3 regions of the Pseudomonas sp. MT3 genome follow, and region 1 is predicted to be linked to each of the others. Evidence: predicted binding sites of a transcription regulator. Region 1 holds the regulator's gene; each other region holds the start of a gene.

Evidence for each region. Region 1 encodes sigma-54, which starts transcription at its own class of promoters, with help from an activator protein. Its sites were predicted from a motif close to ANTGGCATNNANNTTGCTNT; they were not measured.
Region 2: the regulator sigma-54 is predicted to act here: its motif matches at 1,909-1,928, upstream of glnA (glutamate--ammonia ligase).
Region 3: the regulator sigma-54 is predicted to act here: its motif matches at 1,604-1,623, upstream of flgB (flagellar basal body rod protein FlgB).

Annotation. Positions count from the first base shown of each region.
Region 1 is NZ_JBTVPY010000007.1:74,390-78,552, reverse strand. Features, by position in the region: gene lptB (LPS export ABC transporter ATP-binding protein) at 1-485, shown strand, start outside; gene ACYCAX_RS09240 (RNA polymerase factor sigma-54) at 727-2,229, shown strand; gene hpf (ribosome hibernation-promoting factor, HPF/YfiA family) at 2,308-2,616, shown strand; gene ptsN (PTS IIA-like nitrogen regulatory protein PtsN) at 2,626-3,090, shown strand; gene rapZ (RNase adapter RapZ) at 3,093-3,950, shown strand; gene ACYCAX_RS09220 (HPr family phosphocarrier protein) at 3,983-4,163, shown strand, end outside.
Region 2 is NZ_JBTVPY010000008.1:167,359-171,521, forward strand. Features, by position in the region: gene ACYCAX_RS10655 (mechanosensitive ion channel family protein) at 1-209, shown strand, start outside; gene glnA (glutamate--ammonia ligase) at 403-1,812, opposite strand; gene thiI (tRNA uracil 4-sulfurtransferase ThiI) at 2,143-3,597, shown strand; gene typA (translational GTPase TypA) at 3,768-4,163, shown strand, end outside.
Region 3 is NZ_JBTVPY010000004.1:40,509-44,671, forward strand. Features, by position in the region: gene ACYCAX_RS05325 (chemotaxis protein CheV) at 1-405, shown strand, start outside; gene cheR (protein-glutamate O-methyltransferase CheR) at 534-1,355, shown strand; gene flgB (flagellar basal body rod protein FlgB) at 1,663-2,070, shown strand; gene flgC (flagellar basal body rod protein FlgC) at 2,076-2,519, shown strand; gene flgD (flagellar hook assembly protein FlgD) at 2,536-3,228, shown strand; gene ACYCAX_RS05350 (flagellar hook protein FlgE) at 3,391-4,163, shown strand, end outside.

The DNA of each region.
Region 1 (4,163 bases):
GCTACCTGCCGCAGGAAGCCTCGATCTTCCGCAAGCTGTCGGTGGCCAACAATATCAGCGCGATCCTCGAAACACGCAGCGACCTGGATCGCGCCGGTCGCCAGGAAGCACTGGAAAGCCTGCTCGAGGAGTTCCACATCCACCACATCCGCGACAACCTCGGCATGAGCCTGTCCGGCGGCGAGCGGCGCCGCGTGGAAATCGCCCGCGCCCTGGCCAGCGCACCGAAGTTCATCCTGCTGGACGAACCCTTCGCCGGCGTCGACCCGATCTCCGTGGGCGACATCAAGCAGATCATCCATCACCTCAAGGCCAAGGGCATCGGTGTGCTGATCACCGATCACAACGTCCGCGAGACGCTGGATATCTGCGAAACCGCCTACATCGTCAACGACGGCCAACTGATCGCCGAGGGCAGCTCCGAGACCATCCTCGCCAACGACCTGGTGAAGGAAGTCTATCTGGGCCACGAGTTCCGTCTCTGACCCGGAAGCCGCCCTTCCGGCGGCGCCTCGCCCCGTTCCACGACGGCCCGGACCTGTGTCCGGCGCCGTGCATTCTGCCGTCTCGAGCCTGCCCGATACTCAGGTTGTAACGAAAGGTCGACAGACCCTAGGCAAAGCGTCCAGACTCAGGCATATAATTTGCTTCCTCGCGGCGCCCAGGCGTCCGTAGTCGTGGATATGGCGCTTGCTGCGCCAGCGAACAAGGTGCCTAGTTCCAGCCATGAAACCATCGCTCGTCCTCAAGATGGGCCAGCAGCTGACGATGACTCCGCAGCTGCAACAGGCCATCCGACTGCTCCAGCTCTCCACGCTGGACCTGCAACAGGAAATCCAGGAAGCCCTGGAGTCCAACCCGATGCTGGAACGTCAGGAAGACGGCGACGACTACGACAACAGCGACCCAATGGCCGACGGCGACGACTCCGCCGCCCAGGGCGCCAGCAGCAACTCGCAGGACAGCTTCCAGGAAAACACTACCCCCAGCGTCGACAGCCTCGACGAGGACCAGTGGGCCGAGCGCATCCCTAACGAGCTGCCGGTCGATACCGCCTGGGAAGACATCTACCAGACCAGCGCCAGCAGCCTGCCCAGCAGCGACGATGACGAGTGGGACTTCACCGCCCGCACCTCCGCTGGCGAAAGCCTGCAGAGCCACCTGCTCTGGCAGGTCAACCTGGCGCCGATGTCCGACACCGACCGCCTGATCGCCCTGAGTATCATCGACGGCATCAACGACGACGGTTATCTCGAAGAGTCCCTCGACGACATCCTCGCCTCCATCGACCCGGAACTGGGCGTGGAGATGGACGAGGTGGAAGTCGTCCTGCGCCGCGTGCAGCAACTCGAACCCGCCGGCGTCGGCGCACGCAACCTGCGCGAATGCCTGTTGCTGCAACTGCGCCAGTTGCCGGCCAAGACCTACCTGCTGACCGAGGCCCTGAAGCTGGTCTCCGATCATCTCGACCTGCTCGGCAGCCGCGACTACAGCCAACTGATGCGGCGCATGAAGCTCAAGGAAGACGAGTTGCGCGAGACCATCGAGCTGATCCAGTCGCTGCACCCGCGTCCCGGCTCGCAGATCGAGTCCGGCGAAGCCGAATACGTGGTGCCGGATGTCATCGTCCGGAAACACAACGACCGCTGGCTGGTAGAGCTGAACCAGGAAGCCGTGCCGCGCCTGCGGGTCAACTCGCAGTACGCCGGCCTGGTGCGCCGGGCGGATTCCAGCGCCGACAACACCTTCATGCGCAACCAGTTGCAGGAAGCGCGCTGGTTCATCAAGAGCCTGCAGAGCCGCAACGAGACGCTGATGAAGGTGGCGACCCAGATCGTCGAACACCAGCGCGGTTTCCTCGAATACGGCGAGGAGGCGATGAAGCCCCTGGTCCTGCACGACATCGCCGAAGCCGTGGGCATGCACGAGTCGACCATCTCGCGCGTCACCACGCAGAAATTCATGCATACCCCGCGTGGCATCTTCGAGCTGAAGTACTTCTTCTCCAGCCACGTCAGCACCGCCGAGGGCGGCGAATGCTCGTCCACCGCGATCCGCGCCATCATCAAGAAACTGGTCGCGGCGGAAAGTCCGAAAAAGCCATTGAGTGACAGCAAGATCGCTGGTTTACTGGAAGCACAGGGCATTCAAGTGGCACGTCGCACCGTCGCCAAGTACCGGGAGTCCTTGGGGATTGCTCCCTCCAGCGAACGCAAGCGACTGGTATGACGTTGATCCACGCCAAAGTGTTCCGGCGGCAGGCCACCTAACCTGCCACTTATACACGGGCAATAAGGAGAAAGCGGTATGCAAGTCAACATCAGTGGACATCAACTGGATGTGACCGACGCCCTGCGCGACTATGTCGTCGAAAAACTCGGACGACTGGAGCGCCACTTCGACAAGATCACCAATGTTCAGGTCATCATGGAGGTCGAGAAACTGAAGCAGAAAATCGAAGCCACCCTGCATATCGCAGGGGGTGAGGTGGTGGCCTGTGCCGAACATGAAGACATGTACGCAGCCATCGACCTGCTCACCGACAAGCTCGACCGCCAACTGATCAAGCACAAGGAAAAATACCTCGAACGCCAGCAGGGTGTTGGCGTCCGTTAACCCTTCCCTATGATTCGACTCGAGCAAATCCTGACCCCCGGCCGTTCCCTGGTGAACGTGCCGGGCGGCAGTAAAAAACGCGTCCTTGAACAAATCGCAAACCTGGTAGCTCGCGAGCTACCAGGTTTCGATGCGCAAGACATCTTCGAAAACCTGGTGGCTCGGGAACGCCTGGGCTCCACCGGATTCGGCAATGGCATCGCCATTCCGCACTGCCGCCTCCCCGGCTGCCAGTCCCCCATCAGCGCGATCCTGCACCTGGACGCCCCGGTCGACTTCGACGCCCTCGACGGCGCGCCGGTCGATCTGCTGTTCGTCCTGCTGGTGCCGGAAGCCGCCACCGAAGAGCATCTGGAGCTGCTTCGGCAGATTGCTTCCATGCTCGACCGTTCCGACGTCCGTGACCGCCTGCGCCACGCCGCCAACGGCGAAGAGCTGTACCGGATCGTCGTGGACTTCCAGAACGGCCACTGATCATGCGCCTGATCATCATCAGCGGACGGTCCGGCTCGGGCAAGAGCACCGCACTCAACGTGCTCGAGGACAACGGTTTCTACTGCATCGACAACCTGCCCGCCAGCCTCCTCCCGGACCTGGCGCAACGTGCGTTGCTGCACACCGAACTGCTGCACCCGCAGGTCGCCGTCTCCATCGACGCGCGCAACCTGCCCAGCCAGCTGCAGCGCTTCCCCGAGTTGCTGCAGGAAGCCCGCGACAAGCACATCCAGTGCGACGTGCTGTACCTCGATGCCGATGACGAGACGCTGCTCAAGCGCTTCTCCGAGACGCGCCGGCGCCACCCGCTGACCAGCGACAGTCGCTCGCTGGCCGAAGCCATCGCAGACGAGGCGTACCTGCTGGCGCCGATCGCCGACCTGGCCGATCTCAAGCTCAACACCACGAACCTGAACCTCTATCAGCTGCGCGACGTGCTCAAGCTGCGCCTCTTGAACAAACCCGAACTGGGTACCGCCTTCCTCGTCGAGTCCTTCGGCTTCAAGCGCGGCATGCCGGTGGACGCCGACCTGGTGTTCGACGTGCGCTGCCTGCCCAATCCGTACTGGAAGCCCGAGCTGCGCGAACACACCGGGCTCGACGCGGATGTCCAGGAGTACCTGGCCGCGCAACCCGACGTCGAGGAGATGTACCAGGATATCCTCGGCTACCTGAACAAGTGGCTGCCGCGCTTCGCCGCGAGCAACCGGGCCTATGTCACCATCGCCATCGGCTGTACCGGTGGCCAGCATCGCTCGACCTACCTGGCCGAACGCATCGGCAAGGCCCTCAAGGAAAGCCTCACCAACGTGCAGATTCGCCACCGCGACCTGAGCTAGTAGCAACACACAACAAAGGACAGCCCCTCGCGATGCCCGCCCTCGAAATCACCATCATCAACAAGCTTGGTCTGCACGCCCGTGCAGCAGCCAAATTCGTCGGCGTGGCGGGACGCTACCCCTGCCAGATTCGCGTAGGACGCAACCCGGAAAGCACCGTCGACGGCAAGAGCATCATGGCCGTGATGATGCTGGCTGCCGGCAAAGGCACCA
Region 2 (4,163 bases), on a different contig from region 1:
GCCAGGCGATCCTCCGCTTCCGCCTGAAGACCGCGCCGATCCGCCAGTGGGAAGTGCAGCGCGCCTTCAACCTGCGCCTGCGCCAGAAGCTGGACAAGGCGGGCCTCGAACTGTCGATGCCGCGGCTGAATGTGCAGCTCTCGCGGATGCGCACCTCGCAGCGCGAGGACGACGAGGGGCAGGGCGTGCCAGTAGACGGCGGGATCTGATTCCGCTTCGCGGCGCTGCTCTTCGTAGGAGCGAGCTTGCTCGCGAACGGATTACCCGACGGCACCGGTGCTGGGTCGGTTCGCGAGCAAGCTCGCTCCTACAAAATAGCGGGTGCCAGCTTTCCTGAGTCCATAAAAAAGGCCTCCCGAAGGAGGCCTTAATGCTGACGCTATTTATATAGGTATTCGTGGATCAGACGCTGTAGTACAGGTCGTATTCCAGCGGGTGCACGAAGGTGCGCACCTTGATCTCTTCTTCCGACTTCAGCTCGATGTAGGCATCGATGAACTCGTCGGTGAACACGCCGCCCTTGGTCAGGAACGCACGGCCCTTGTCGAGTTCTTCCAGCGCCTCTTTCAGGCTGCCGCAAACCTGCGGGATTTCCTTCGCCTCTTCCGGCGGCAGGTCGTACAGGTTCTTGTCGGCGGCATCGCCGGGGTGAATCTTGTTCTGGATGCCGTCCAGGCCGGCCATCAGCAGCGCGGCGAAGCACAGGTACGGGTTGGCAGCCGGGTCCGGGAAGCGCGCTTCGATGCGGCGGGCTTTCGGGCTGGACACGTACGGAATACGGATCGAGGCGGAACGGTTGCGGGCGGAGTAGGCCAGCATGACTGGGGCTTCGAAGCCCGGAACCAGACGCTTGTAGGAGTTGGTGGCCGGGTTGGTGAAGCCGTTCAGGGCCTTGCCGTGCTTGATGATGCCGCCGATGAAGTACAGGGCGGTCTCGGACAGGCCGGCATAGCCTTCACCGGCGAAGGTGTTCTTGCCGTCTTTCGAGATGGACATGTGCACGTGCATGCCCGAGCCGTTGTCGCCGTACAGCGGCTTCGGCATGAAGGTCACGGTCTTGCCGTAGGCGTCGGCGACGTTGTGGATGCAGTACTTCAGGGTCTGGACTTCGTCGGCCTTCTTCACCAGGGTGTTGAACTGCACGCCGATTTCGTTCTGGCCGGCAGTCGCCACTTCGTGGTGGTGAACTTCGATGACCAGGCCCATTTCTTCCATGGCATTACACATGGCGGTACGGATTTCGTGGTCGTGGTCGACCGGCGGTACCGGGAAGTAGCCGCCTTTCACGCCCGGACGGTGGCCCTTGTTGCCGCTTTCGATGTCGGCGTCGGTGTTCCAGGAAGCCTGCTCGGAGTAGATCTTGAACATCGAGCCGGAGATGTCGGACTTGAACTTCACTTCGTCGAAGATGAAGAACTCCGGCTCCGGGCCGACGAATACGGTGTCACCGATACCGGTGGACTTCAGGTATTCCTCGGCGCGCTTGGCGATGTTGCGCGGGTCGCGCTCGTAGCCCTGCATGGTGCTCGGCTCGATGATGTCGCAGACCAGGATCAGGGTCGGCTCTTCGGTGAACGGGTCGAGCACGGCGGTGCTGTCGTCCGGCAGCAGGATCATGTCGGAGGCTTCGATGCCCTTCCAGCCTTCGATGGAGGAGCCGTCGAACATCTTGCCGGCTTCGAAGAAGTCATCGTCCAGCGCGTCGCGGGCCGGCATGGTGACGTGTTGCTGCTTGCCTTTGGTATCGGTGAAGCGCAGGTCAACCCACTTCACGTCATGATCTTTGATCAGTTGTTGCGACTTGTACGACATGCTGTCCTCCAGGAGGGATTAGAGCTGGGAACTTCTGTGCCCCAGGATCGGGTGATGCCGGCCGGAATACTCCGTCAGGGCAACCTGCCTCACAAGGGAGCAAGTTGCGTGCCAGTGCCCGTAATCGTGCAGAACCGCTGATTTGCGGGGCTTCGGCGAGTGCGACCAGGAATTTCCGGGTAATTGTGCACCGTTTTAGTGCTTCATTGTGGTGCGGCATTCCATTTTGGTGCACCCAAAAGAAAGTCTCCGATTTCTGCTCAAGTCTTGAGCAATTTCGGATATAATCTTGCCCCTTTTTTTCCGTCCCATTGCAATCGCCCGGTCCGCATGAAACTCATCGTCAAGGTCTTCCAGGAAATCACCATCAAGAGCCGGCCGGTGCGCAAGCGCTTCATCCGCCAGCTGGCGAAGAACATTCGCACGGTGCTCCGCGACCTCGATCCCGAGCTGCTGGTGGAAGGCGAGTGGGACAACCTGGACGTCGAGACCAAGGTCACCGACCCCAAGGTCCTGCGCGAGATGATCGAGCGCCTGAGCTGCACGCCGGGCATCGGCCACTTCCTGGAAGTGCACGAATACCCGCTGGGCGACTTCGACGACATTCTGGAGAAGTGCAAGCTGCACTTCGCCGACAAGCTGCCGGGCAAGATCTTCTCCATGCGCTGCAAGCGCGCCGGCAAGCACCCGTTCACCTCCATCGACGTCGAGCGTTACGTCGGCGGTGGCCTGCGCCAGCAGTGCGGCGCTGCGGGCGTGTCGCTGAAGAACCCGGAAGTGCAGGTGCGGGTGGAAATCCGCTACGACCGCCTGTACGTGATCCATGCCCAGCACGAAGGCCTCGGCGGCTACCCGCTGGGCGCGCTGGAGCAGGTGCTGGTGCTGATGTCCGGCGGCTTCGACTCCACCGTGGCGGCCTACCAGATGATGCGCCGCGGCATGATCAGCCACTTCGTGTTCTTCAACCTCGGCGGCCGCGCCCACGAGCTGGGCGTGATGGAAGTCGCGCACTACCTGTGGGAGAAGTACGGCCGTTCCCAGCGCGTGCTGTTCGTCAGCGTGCCCTTCGAGGAAGTGGTCGGCGAGATTCTCACCAAGGTCGACGACAGCTACATGGGCGTGACCCTCAAGCGCATGATGCTGCGCGCCGCCAGCCGCGTGGCCGAGCGCCTGGAGCTGAACGCCCTGGTGACCGGCGAGGCGATCTCCCAGGTGTCCAGCCAGACCCTGCCGAACCTCTCGGTGATCGACCGGGTGACCGATACCCTGGTGCTGCGTCCGCTGATCGTCAGCCACAAGCAGGACATCATCGACACCGCGACCCGGATCGGCACCGCCGAGTTCGCCAAGCACATGCCCGAATACTGCGGCGTGATCTCGGTGAACCCGACCACCCAGGCCAAGCCTTACCGCGTCGACCACGAAGAAACCAAGTTCGACATGGCCGTGCTCGACCGCGCCCTGGAGCGCTCCACCCAGATGACCGTCGACCGCGTGATCGACGAACTGGGCAAGGACCTGCCGGTGGAAATGGTCGACGAAGTGCTGCCGGGCCAGATCGTGGTGGACATCCGTCACCCGGATGCCCAGGAAGATGAACCGCTGGCGCTCGAAGGCATCGAAGTGCTGCCCATGCCGTTCTACGCGATCAACAGCAAGTTCAAGGAACTGGATCCCAACCGCCAGTACCTCCTGTACTGCGACAAGGGCGTGATGAGTCGCCTGCACGCCCACCACCTGGTCAACGAAGGGCACACCAATGTGCGTGTTTACCGTCCGCAATAAAGGCGCGGACCAACGCCGCCAGCCCGGACTGTTCGGCGGCAGTATCCGCCACCGACCTCCCGACACATTCGGTGCGTAGGCTCACGCCCTGACCTTTTGCACCGCCGCGCCACGGCCCGGCCCCCGCTGCCGAAAACGGCAGCCGAAGATTCACTATCGAGACTGACACTGTGATCGAAAAACTGCGCAACATCGCCATCATCGCCCACGTCGACCATGGCAAGACCACCCTCGTAGACAAGCTCCTGCGCCTGTCCGGCACCCTCGACCGCAAAGAAGCGGAAAACGAGCGCGTGATGGACTCCAACGACCAGGAAAAAGAGCGTGGCATCACCATCCTGGCGAAGAACACCGCGCTGAAGTGGAACGACTACAGCATCAACATCGTCGACACCCCCGGCCACGCCGACTTCGGCGGTGAAGTAGAGCGCGTGATGTCCATGGTGGACTCCGTGCTGCTGGTGGTCGACGCCCAGGACGGCCCCATGCCGCAGACCCGCTTCGTGACCCAGAAGGCCTTCAAGGCCGGCCTGCGTCCGATCGTCGTGGTGAACAAGATCGACCGT
Region 3 (4,163 bases), on a different contig from region 1:
AAGCGCGTGCTGGTGGTGGACGATTCCTCGGTGGCGCGCAAGCAACTGGTGCGCTGCCTGGAGACCGTCGGCGTCGAGGTGCTGGCGCTGGGCGATGGCCGCCAGGCGCTGGACTACCTGCGGCAGATGGTGGAGGCGGGCGGGCATCCGGGCAGCGAGCTGCTGATGGTGATCTCGGACATCGAGATGCCGGAAATGGATGGCTACACCCTGACCGCGGAAATCCGTCACGACCCGCGCATGCAGGATGTGCATATTCTCCTGCATACTTCGCTGTCCGGGGTGTTCAACCAGGCGATGGTGAAGAAGGTCGGCGCTGACGACTTCCTCGCCAAGTTCCGTCCCGACGACCTGGCCGCCCGCGTGGCGGACCGGATCAAGGCGGTGGACGGCACGGCGGCCTGAGTAGGCCCGTGCGGGTCAATGGGGCGGCGCCGGTGCCGCCCCCCGGTCTTCGGCTATGGTTTTTGAACACCGGTCAGGCAGTTGCCGCCGTGTCGACGGCAACCGTCCATGAGTAAAGAGGCGTATCTGTGACATCCACCAATGCTGATTTCGAGCTGTTCCGGGATTTCCTGGAGAAGACCTGCGGCATCCTTCTGGGCGCCAACAAGCAGTATCTGGTCGCCAGCCGCTTGAACAAGTTGATGGAGCAGCAGGGCATCAAGTCCCTCGGGGAACTGGTGCAGAAGGTCCAGGGCCGCAGCCAGTTGCGCGAGCAGGTGGTGGACGCCATGACCACTAACGAGACCCTGTGGTTTCGCGATACCTATCCCTTCGACGTGCTGAAAAGCCGGGTGCTGCCGGAGATGATCAAGGCCAGCCCCGGCCAGCGCCTGCGCATCTGGTCGGCGGCCTGCTCCTCGGGACAGGAACCCTATTCGCTGTCGATGTCCATCGACGAATTCGAGCGCACCAACCTCGGCCAGCTCAAGGCCGGCGTGCAGATCGTCGCCACCGATCTTTCCGGCTCCATGCTCACTGCCTGCCGCGCCGGCGAGTACGACAGCCTGGCCATCGGCCGCGGCCTGTCGCAGGAGCGCCTGGCCCGCTACTTCGACCAGAAGACGCCGGGGCGCTGGACGGTCAAGCCGGCGATCAGGAGCCGCGTGGAGTTTCGCGCGCTGAACCTGCTGGACAGCTATGCCACGCTGGGCAAGTTCGACATGGTGTTCTGCCGCAATGTGCTGATCTATTTCTCGGCGGAGATGAAGCGCGACATCCTGCTGCGCATCCATGCCACGTTGAAGCCGGGCGGGTACCTGTTCCTCGGTGCGTCGGAAGCGCTCAATGCGTTGCCGGACCATTACCAGATGGTCCAGTGCAGTCCGGGGATCATCTACAAGGCCAAGTGATGGGGGGGCGGGGGCTTGATGGTTTTTCAGGATGAATGACGTTTCAAGCGTTATCCGCCGTCTTGGTCGGTGTTTCTGCGTCGCTCCGCCCCTACGAAAGGCAACCAGAAGCGGCAGCGGTGCAGAAGGGCGGCGCGCTTGCCGCCTTGCTCCCGGCGGCAAGGAAACCGGTTGCCGCTTGCCGCTGTTTGCCGCCCCTTGCCGCTCTCGATATGCACTCAAGCCATTGATATTAAAGGATATGTAAATCTGGCACGCACCTTGCTGAAGTGTTGGCAAGCCCACACCGGCAAACAGGTTCGCGACCATGAGCATCAGCTTCGACAAAGCCCTCGGCATCCACCAGCAAGCGCTGAGCTTCCGCTCCCAGCGCGCTGAAGTCCTGGCCAACAACCTGGCCAACGCCGACACGCCGAACTACAAGGCGCGCGACCTGGATTTCGCCTCGGTGCTGGCGGCCCAGTCCGACAAGCTCAAGAACGGTACCTTCAACGCCACCCGGACCAACGCGCACCACATCGCCGCCGAGGGTTTCGGCATGGGCGACGAGTCGCTGAAGTACCGCAACCCGACCCAGCCGTCGATCGACCAGAACACCGTCGATGAACAGATCGAACAGTCCAACTACGCGGAGAACTCCGTGCAGTTCCAGGCCTCCTTCACCTTCCTCAACAACAAGTTCAAAGGGCTGATGAACGCCCTGCGCGGGGAGTAATCGCCATGTCGCTCGCCAGTGTCTTCAACATCGCCGGTACCGGCATGAGTGCCCAGACCACCCGTCTGAACACCACCGCGTCGAACATCGCCAACGCTGAGACCGTCTCCTCCAGCGTCGACCAGACCTACCGTGCCCGCCACCCGGTGTTTGCCACCCTGTTCCAGCAGGCCTGGGGCGGCGACCAGGGTTCGCTGTTCGGCGAGACCGACCAGGCCGGCACCGGCGTGCAGGTGCTGGGCGTGGTCGAGGACAAGAGCTCGCTGATCCCGCGCTACGAGCCCAACCACCCGGCCGCCGACAAGGATGGCTACGTCTACTACCCCAACGTCAACGTGGTGGAGGAGATGGCCGACATGATCTCCGCCAGCCGCGCGTTCCAGACCAACGCGGAAATGATGAACACCGCCAAGCAGATGATGCAGAAGGTCCTGACCCTGGGTCAGTAAGCGCTGAGGAAGCACGATGAGCATCGACAACAGCAGCATCAATGGCACCGGCTCGGTTCTGGACCAGTACTCGATCCAGAACGACAGCAAGGGCACGACCGGCAAGAACAACCTCGGCAAGGATGAGTTCCTCAAGCTGCTGGTCGCGCAGATGAACAACCAGGACCCGATGTCGCCGCAGGAAAACGGCGAGTTCATCGCCCAGCTGGCGCAGTTCAGTACCGTGGAAGGCATCCAGTCGCTGAACAGCAGCATGGACAGCATCCTCTCCAACTACCAGTCGTCCCAGGCCCTGCAGGCCTCGTCGCTGGTGGGGCGCAAGGTCATCGTGCCGACCGACAAGTCGATGGTCGACACCGCCGAAACCTTCAAGGGCACCTACACCCTGCCGGTTTCCACGGCCAACAGCTGGGTCAACATCTATGACGACAAGGGCACCCTGGTGAACCGCATCGAGATGGGCCAGCAGACCGCCGGCAACGTCAACTTCATGTGGGACGGCAAGGATTCGAGCGGCAATCTCATGCCGCCGGGACGCTACAAGTTCGAGGCGCAGACCAACTACGAAGGCCAGACCTACGGCCTGACCACCTTCCTGCCGGCCAACGTCGACAGCGTGACCCTCGGGCAGAACGGCGGCGAGCTGACGCTGAACCTCGCCGGGCTGGGCAGCATCGGCCTGTCCAAAGTGCAGATCATCGGCCAGTAACGGACCAGACCAGGAGCCATCGAGCTGGCGCTGGGCAAGGCTGAAGTGGACGAGGACGCGGTTTGCAAATGAGCCGTCCGAGCCCGCTTCCAACACCGCCCAGCCGACGCGCAGAGGCTCCTGAACAGATTCGCGTCGGCGATACCGACAAGGAGATTAGAGATGTCTTTCAATATCGGACTCAGCGGCATCAAGGCCGCCTCCAGTGACCTGAACACCACCGGCAACAACATCGCCAACGCCAGCACCGTCGGCTTCAAGCAGTCACGTTCGGAGTTCTCCGATGTCTATGCCGCCTCCGTGCTGGGCTCCGGCAGCAACCCGGTCGGCAGCGGCGTGCTGCTGTCCAACGTCTCGCAGCTGTTCAACCAGGGCACCATCGATTCCACGCAGAACGCGCTGGACATGGCCATCAACGGCAACGGCTTCTTCGTCACCAGCAACAACGGCGCGATCAGCTACACCCGTGCCGGCTACTTCGGTACCGACAAGAACGGCTATGTGGTCGACAACAACGGCTACCGCCTGCAGGGCTACCCGGTGAACGGCCAGGGCCAGTTGCAGAACGGCGTGGTCGGAGACCTGCGCATCGAAACCGGCAACCAGGCGCCGAAGGCCACCAGCCAGATCGCCCAGACCTTCAACCTGAACTCCACCAACACCACGCCGACGGTCACCCCGTTCAACGCCAACGACCCGACCACCTACAACTCCTCGACCTCGGTGAACGTCTACGACAGCCAGGGCAATGCCCATGTGCTGACCCAGTACTTCACCAAGACCGGTCCCAACGACTGGACCATGAACGTGCTGGTTGACGGCCGCAACCCGGGCAATCCGACCGACGATACCGCCGCCATCACCGCTGCGACCAATGCGGCGGGTGCGACGGGGGCCGATGCGGCGAGCGTTCTTGCGGCGGTCAGCGACCCTGC